Regions from separate parts of the Pseudomonas sp. HS6 genome, predicted to be linked through region 1. Evidence: predicted binding sites of a transcription regulator. Region 1 holds the regulator's gene; the other holds the start of a gene.

Evidence for each region. Region 1 encodes sigma-54, which starts transcription at its own class of promoters, with help from an activator protein. Its sites were predicted from a motif close to ANTGGCATNNANNTTGCTNT; they were not measured.
Region 2: JJN09_RS27235 (CmpA/NrtA family ABC transporter substrate-binding protein) is a predicted target of sigma-54. The motif match lies at 2,268-2,287, and genes of this name have one in related genera.

Annotation. Positions count from the first base shown of each region.
Region 1 covers NZ_CP067412.1:626,808-630,951, forward strand. The annotation lists gene lptC (LPS export ABC transporter periplasmic protein LptC) at 1-71, shown strand, start outside; gene lptA (lipopolysaccharide transport periplasmic protein LptA) at 58-603, shown strand; gene lptB (LPS export ABC transporter ATP-binding protein) at 603-1,328, shown strand; gene JJN09_RS03045 (RNA polymerase factor sigma-54) at 1,515-3,008, shown strand; gene raiA (ribosome-associated translation inhibitor RaiA) at 3,082-3,390, shown strand; gene ptsN (PTS IIA-like nitrogen regulatory protein PtsN) at 3,402-3,866, shown strand; gene rapZ (RNase adapter RapZ) at 3,869-4,144, shown strand, end outside.
Region 2 covers NZ_CP067412.1:6,011,639-6,015,782, forward strand. The annotation lists gene rlmKL (bifunctional 23S rRNA (guanine(2069)-N(7))-methyltransferase RlmK/23S rRNA (guanine(2445)-N(2))-methyltransferase RlmL) at 1-274, opposite strand, end outside; gene JJN09_RS27225 (ribosome modulation factor) at 805-1,020, shown strand; gene JJN09_RS27230 (quinone-dependent dihydroorotate dehydrogenase) at 1,160-2,179, opposite strand; gene JJN09_RS27235 (CmpA/NrtA family ABC transporter substrate-binding protein) at 2,402-3,613, shown strand; gene JJN09_RS27240 (ANTAR domain-containing response regulator) at 3,629-4,144, shown strand, end outside.

The sequences.
Region 1 (4,144 bases):
TGAAAGCGTATTTGAAGGAAAGCAGGATACACCTGCTATCGAACGTAAGAGGACAGTATGAGGCTCGTTAAAACCCTCCCTATTTTGCTCAGTCTGGGCGCAGCACTGGGAAGCGTGAGCGCCTGGGCTCTGCCGAACGATAGTCAGCAACCTATCCGCATCCAGGCTGACGATGCTCAGCTCGATGACAAGAATGGCGTCGCGACCTACAAGGGCGATGTGATCATCACCCAAGGCTCGATGATCGTTAAAGGCAACACCGTGACCATGACCCGCGCGCCCAACGGCGATATCGACGTCGTGACTTCGGTGGGCAATCTGGCCTACTTCGAGCAATTGCAGACCCAGGGCGACGCCAAGCCGGTTCAAGGCTACGGCGTGACCATTCAGTACCATGCGCAGCAAAACCGCGTTGTACTGATCGACAAGGCCAAGGTCATCGACAAGGACAACAACGTCACTCAAGGCGAGAAAATCGTCTATGACACGGTGAAAAAACTGGCCAGCGCCGGTCGCGCCACCGGCAACAAGGTCACCGAAGCGCGCCCGCGCATCGACATGGTGATCCAGCCGAAGAAGAAAACCGACGAGAAAACCCAGTAATGGCAACTCTGAAAGCTCAGCACCTGGCCAAGGCCTATAAAAGCCGCCAGGTCGTGCGCGATGTCAGCCTGTCGATCGACAGCGGGCAGATCGTCGGCCTGCTCGGCCCCAATGGCGCCGGCAAGACCACCTGCTTCTACATGATCGTCGGCCTGGTACAGGCCGATCAGGGTCGCGTGCTGATCGACGACCTGGACGTCAGCCATCAGCCAATGCACGGCCGCGCCAAGGCCGGTATCGGGTATCTGCCCCAGGAAGCGTCGATCTTCCGCAAACTGTCGGTGGCCGACAACATCATGGCCATCCTCGAGACCCGTCAGGAGCTCGACAAGGCCGGCCGTCGCAAGGAGCTGGAAAGCCTGCTGCAGGAGTTCCACATCAGCCACATCCGCGACAACCTCGGCATGAGCCTGTCCGGTGGTGAACGTCGCCGAGTGGAAATCGCCCGCGCACTGGCCACTGCACCGAAATTCATCCTGCTCGACGAACCGTTCGCCGGTGTCGACCCGATTTCCGTGGGCGACATCAAGCAGATCATTCACCACCTCAAGGCCAAGGGCATCGGTGTACTGATCACCGACCACAACGTCCGCGAGACGCTGGATATCTGTGAAACGGCCTACATCGTTAATGATGGCCAACTGATCGCCGAAGGCGACTCCGCGACCATCCTCGCCAATGATCTGGTGAAGGAAGTGTATCTGGGTCACGAGTTCCGCCTGTAAGCGCGACAGCATTCGACCAGCCGTCCGGGTGCTGTAACGTTGAAGCGCACTTTTATACGCTTTTATTGTTACAGCGCTCTAGGCAAACACGACAGTTTCAGGCATATAATTTGCTTAAGTTTGGCGCTCCGGCGCCCTGTAGTGGATGGCGCATAGCGCCGGCGAATAAGGTGTTAAGCCCCTGCCATGAAACCATCGCTAGTCTTGAGAATGGGCCAGCAGCTGACGATGACACCGCAGCTGCAACAGGCCATCCGCCTGCTCCAATTGTCGACCCTGGATCTGCAACAGGAAATCCAGGAGGCTCTGGAATCCAATCCGATGCTCGAACGTCAGGAAGACGGCGACGACTTCGACAACTCCGATCCCATGGCCGACAACGCCGAACAGAAGCCCAACACCGAGATCCAGGAACCCTCCTATCAGGAGACCGCACCGACGGTCGATAATCTTGAAGAAGGCGAATGGAACGAGCGAATCCCCAACGAACTGCCGGTGGACACTGCTTGGGAAGACGTCTACCAGACCAGTGCCAGTAGCCTGCCGAGCAGCGATGACGACGAGTGGGACTTCACCACCCGTACCTCCGCCGGCGAGAGCCTGCAAAGCCACCTGCTGTGGCAGTTGAACCTGGCGCCGATGTCCGACACCGATCGCCTGATCGCCGTCACCCTGATCGACTGCATCAACAATCAGGGCTACCTCGACGAAACCCTCGAAGAAATCCTCGACGCCTTCGATCCGGAGCTCGACATCGAGCTGGACGAGATCGAAGCCGTCCTGCACCGCATCCAGCAATTCGAACCTGCCGGCATTGGCGCACGCAACCTGGGCGAATGCCTGCTGCTGCAATTGCGCCAGCTATCGGCCAAGACTCCTTGGCTCGCGGAGGCCAAGCGTCTGGTCACCGATTACATCGACCTGCTTGGCAGCCGCGACTACAGCCAGCTGATGCGCCGCATGAAGCTCAAGGAAGATGAACTGCGCCAGGTCATCGAACTGGTACAGAGCCTCAACCCGCGCCCAGGCTCGCAAATCGAATCCACCGAAGCCGAATACGTGGTGCCTGACGTCATCGTGCGCAAGGACAACGAACGCTGGCTGGTTGAGCTGAACCAGGAATCGGTGCCACGCCTGCGAGTCAACGCTCAGTACGCCGGTTTCGTCCGTCGCGCCGACACCAGCGCCGACAACACCTTCATGCGCAATCAATTGCAGGAAGCCCGCTGGTTCATCAAGAGCCTGCAGAGCCGCAACGAAACCCTGATGAAAGTGGCCACCCAGATCGTCGAGCATCAACGCGGCTTTCTTGAATACGGCGACGAAGCCATGAAGCCGCTGGTACTGCATGACATCGCTGAAGCGGTGGGCATGCACGAGTCGACCATTTCCCGGGTCACCACGCAGAAATTCATGCATACCCCCCGGGGCATTTATGAACTGAAATACTTTTTCTCCAGCCACGTCAGCACCTCCGAAGGCGGTGAATGCTCGTCCACGGCGATTCGCGCGATCATCAAAAAACTGGTTGCCGCGGAAAATCAGAAAAAGCCGTTGAGTGACAGCAAGATCGCTGGTTTACTGGAGGCACAAGGCATTCAGGTGGCTCGCCGCACCGTCGCCAAGTACCGCGAATCCCTCGGGATCGCGCCTTCGAGCGAACGCAAGCGGTTGATGTAAGCCACGTTACAGCGTTCCAGTGGCAGGCTCTTCGGCCTGCCGCTTTATGCACTGGCAACGAAGGAGAAGCTGTATGCAAGTCAACATCAGTGGACACCAACTGGAAGTTACCCAACCTCTCCGTGAGTACGTTGAGCAAAAGCTCAAGAGGCTTGAGGGCCATTTCGACAAGATCACCAACGTGCAAGTCACGATGTGCGTCGAGAAGCTGAAGCAGAAAATCGAAGCCACGCTGCATATTCCCGGTAACGAGGTCGTCGCAAACGCGGAACATACAGATATGTACGCTGCGATCGACGCGCTGACCGACAAGCTTGATAAACAACTCAAAAAGCATAAGGAAAAGACCCAGAGCCTGCTTCAGGGCGCTACCGGTCGATAACCCCCACCCCCATGATCCGACTTGAAAGCATCCTGACCCCCGGCCGTTCCCTCGTGAACGTGCCGGGCGGCAGCAAAAAGAAAGCCCTCGAACAAATTGCCAACCTGATCGCCCGGGAAGTACCGGATCTGGAGATGCAAGATGTCTTCGAGGCGCTGATTGCCCGTGAAAAACTCGGCTCGACCGGTTTTGGCAACGGCATCGCCATTCCCCACTGCCGCCTCAAGGGCTGTGAGTCGCCCATCAGCGCCTTGATGCACCTTGAAGCGCCCATCGATTTCGACGCCATCGATGGTGCACCGGTCGACCTGCTGTTTGTGCTGCTGGTCCCCGAAGCCGCCACCGATGCGCACCTGGAACTGCTGCGCCAGATCGCCAGCATGCTCGACCGCAAGGAAGTACGCGAAAAACTGCGTCGCGCTACCACCAACGAAGCCTTGTATCAGGTTGTCCTGGACGAGCAAAACGGGCACTAAACATGCGCTTGATCATTGTCAGTGGCCGCTCCGGCTCGGGTAAAAGTACCGCCCTGGATGTCCTCGAGGACAACGGCTACTACTGCATCGACAATTTGCCTGCCGGCCTGCTGCCGGAACTGGCGGAACGCGCACTGATTCATACGGAACTGTCTCAGCCACTGGTCGCGGTATCGATCGATGCGCGCAATCTGCCAAGCCATCTATCGCGCTTTCCGGAGTTGCTTGAGGAGGTCCGCAGCCGGCACATCCAGTGCGACGTCCTGTATCTGGATGCC
Region 2 (4,144 bases), 1.2 Mb from region 1:
CGTCAGCCAGCATGTGGTCCTGCCACTCGACGTCGAGCACGCCGTGGTACAGGTCCTCGGCGTCTTTCATCGGGAAACGCTTGAGCACCAGCAACACGCGGTTGGCCAGACGCGACCAGAGGCACAGGCGATAGGCGGTTTCCATGGTCGCCATGCCACGCACGGCGGAGGTGTGCTCGCGGGCTTCTTCAAGGCCAAGCCCGACGGCTTCCTCGATGAGCAGGCCTTCAAGGCCTTTGGGGCAAGTGAGGAAGAGTTCGAAACGGTCGGACATGGTTTTTCCAGAGCCTTTGGCTAATGAACCGGCAACGCATTGCCGATCCGGTTTTCAATCAGGCGCTTTTCTACAAGAGCGCCCGCGTGGCACGAAGGTGTGCCGTTCCATCCCCGCTGCTCGGGTTAAAAGAGCTTAGATGCCGGGACAGATAAAAAAGTTGATGCAACAAAATGACTCAAAGCAACCCTTCGTCGAAAAGTACCCGACGGTAAACGTGGGTCATTCTCACTAAGGCATTAAACCTGTCATACAGCGCAGGGCCGATCATACCGGGGTTTGGTGAATAAACATTCATGAAACCTGGCGTTACTTATCGCCATAGCATCCTTTTCGTTACGTCCTTATGACAAAACGGTCATTCCCTCGATGTGACTCATTGGTTAGAACTGGACACAGGTTGACGTCGCAACGGCGTCAACACCTTGGCTCGCCACGCCGGCAGCGAGCCGCCAACGGCAGAGTTTTTCTGCCAGACCTCAATTGAGGTCGACGCGACAAAAACAGTCAACAAGTGAGGGAAACACCCTATGAGAAGACTTAAGCGTGATCCGTTGGAAAGAGCATTTTTGCGCGGATATCAATATGGCGTTGGTGGCAAATCCCGTGAGCTTTGCCCATTTACTCTACCGTCGGTACGTCAAGCCTGGATCAACGGCTGGCGAGAAGGACGCGGCGACAACTGGGACGGTATGACCGGCACTGCGGGAATCCACAGACTCAACGAACTTCACGCCGTCGGCTGACACAGGGCACTTATTCCGACACGACAATCTGATTTCGCAACACCCTGATCACCATGCACGTCCTTCCCGGACGGCGGGCTACGGCCCAGGGGCTCCTTCGAGGAGCCCTTTTTTATGCCTGCCTTTTTATATCTGCCGATCAGCGCTTGGCGGCGATCGCGTCCACGGATTCGCGGATCAGCGCCGGGCCCTTATAGATGAAGCCGGAATAGATCTGCACCAGGCTCGCGCCGGCAGCGATCTTCTCGGCGGCATGCTTGCCTTCGGTGATACCGCCCGCCGCGATGATCGGAAGTTTGCCGCCCAGCTCGGACGCCAGCACTTTCACAGTGTGAGTGCTCTTCTCACGCACCGGCGCACCGGACAGACCGCCCGCCTCGTCACCATGCTCCATGCCTTCGACACCCACGCGGCTGAGGGTGGTGTTGGTAGCGATCACCGCGTCCATCCCGGTTTCGATCAGCGCTTGCGCGACTTGCGCGGTTTCTTCGTCGGTCATGTCCGGCGCGATCTTGATCGCCAGCGGTACATGCTTGCCGTGGCGCAGGGCCAGTTCGGCGCGGCGCGTGGCCAGGTCTGCCAGCAATTGCTTGAGCGAGTCGCCGAATTGCAGGCTGCGCAGGCCCGGGGTGTTCGGCGAGCTGACGTTGACCGTGATGTAACTGGCGTGGGCGTAGACCTTGTCCAGGCAGATCAGGTAGTCATCGACCGCACGCTCGACCGGCGTGTCGAAGTTCTTGCCGATGTTGATCCCCAGCACGCCTTTGTATTTGGCCGCCGCCACCCGCGCCAGCAGGTTATCCACACCGAGGTTGTTGAACCCCATGCGGTTGATGATCGCCTCGGCTTCCGGCAGGCGGAAAATCCGTGGTTTCGGGTTGCCCGGCTGTGGACGCGGCGTCACGGTGCCGATTTCGACAAACCCGAAACCCAGCTGCGCGAAGCCATCAATGGCCGCACCGTTCTTGTCCAGACCGGCCGCCAGACCGACAGGGTTCGGGAAGTCCAGGCCCATGACGCTCACCGGCAGCGACGCCGGCGCCTTGCACAGCAAGCCGTTGAGGCCCAAACGCCCGCCCGCGCCGATCAGATCCAGCGACAGATCGTGGGAGGTTTCCGGGGAAAGTTTGAACAACAGCTGACGGGCCAGGGTGTACATGGGCGGCTATGACTCGGGCGGCGAAAAGAGGCGGCGATTATAGCCGGGCATCGCCCCGCCGCGCGAGGCGCACGGGTAAATCCGTGCGCATGGCATATGCCTTGCACCTTCCTCGGCATCAGCCCGCAGGCCAATGGTGGTGTGCAGGCAAGGACAACGGCGTCGTCTCTCGGTTTTGCGCGGGCAAAGCCTGGGACGACGTTTTTTTTGAGGGTGGCTTTCATGACTCAAACCTCCGCCGGGCCACTGGCCTGGGTCAACGGCAGCGATGCCCCGGAAAAAACCGCGATCAACCTCGGCTTCATGGCCCTGAGCGACTGTGCCTCTGTGGTGGTCGCCGCGACCCAGGGCTTTCCTCAGCCTTACGGCTTGACCCTGAACCTCAAGCGCCAGAGTTCCTGGGCCAACCTGCGCGACAATCTGGTCAGCGGCGAGCTCGACGCCGCCCATAGCCTCTACGGCCTGATCTACGCGGTGCACCTGGGCATCGGCGGCGTCGCGCCCACCGACATGGCGGTGTTGATGGGCCTGAATCAGAACGGTCAGAGCCTCAACCTGTCCCACGGTTTGCAGGGACTGGGCGTGACCGGTCCTGAATCGCTGCACCACCATGTGCACCAAACCCGCGCAAAACTCACCTTCGCCCAGACCTTCCCCACCGGCACCCACGCCATGTGGCTTTATTACTGGCTCGCAAGCCAGGGCATCCATCCATTGCAGGATGTCGACAGCGTGGTGGTGCCGCCGCCACAAATGGTCGCGCACCTGCAGGCCGGTCGCATCGACGGGTTCTGCGTCGGCGAGCCGTGGGCCGCCAGCGCGGTGCAGCAGAATCTCGGCTTCACCATGGCGACCAGCCAGACCATCTGGCCCGATCACCCGGAAAAAGTCCTCGGCTGCACTCGTGCCTTCGTCGAGCAATACCCCAACACTGCCCGGGCGTTGGTGATGGCGATTCTCGAAGCCAGCCGTTTCATCGAAGAAAGCCCGGAAAACCGCCGCAGCACCGCGCAGTTGTTGAGCGCAGCGGAATACCTCGACACCCCGGTGTCCTGCATAGAACCGCGCTTTCTCGGTGACTACGACGACGGGCTGGGCAATCGCTGGCAGGATCCGCACGCCCTGCGCTTTCACGGCGATGGCGCGGTGAATCTGCCGTACCTGTCGGACGGCATGTGGTTCATGACCCAATTCCGCCGCTGGGGTCTGCTGCGCGATGACCCGGACTACCTCGCCGTCGCCCGTCAGGTGCAGCAACTGGCGCTGTACCGCGACGCGGCCAGCGCTGTCGGTGTGCCGGTCGGCACCGAGGACATGCGCAGCAGCCAGTTGATCGACGGCAAGCTCTGGGACGGCAGCGACCCGGCCGCCTACGCGCAAAGCTTCAAGCTGCACGCGTTGAGCAACAACGTCCCTCTTCTCGCCCGTCGCTGACAGGAGACCGCGAACATGCTGCGCATTCTGCTGATCAACGACACCGCGAAAAAAGTCGGGCGCCTGAAAGCTGCACTGACCGAGACCGGATTCGAGGTCATCGACGAGTCCGGCCTGACCATCGACCTGCCCGCACGCGTCGAAACGGTGCGCCCGGACGTGATCCTGATCGATACTGAGTCACCGAGCCGCGATGTGATGGAACAAGTGGTGCTGGTCAGCCGCGACCAACCCCGGCCGATCGTGATGTTCACCGACGAGCATGACCCCGGCGTGATGCGTCAGGCGATCAAGTCCGGGGTCAGTGCCTACATCGTTGAGGGCATTCACGCACAACGCTTGCAGCCTATTCTCGACGTGGCCATGGCCCGCTTCGAAAGCGACCAGGCCTTGCGCGCCCAGCTACAAGCTCGCGATCAACAACTGGCCGAGCGCAAACGCATCGAACTGGCCAAAGGGCTACTGATGAAAATGAAGGACTGCAACGAAGAAGAGGCCTACACCCTGATGCGTCGCCAGGCGATGAGCCGT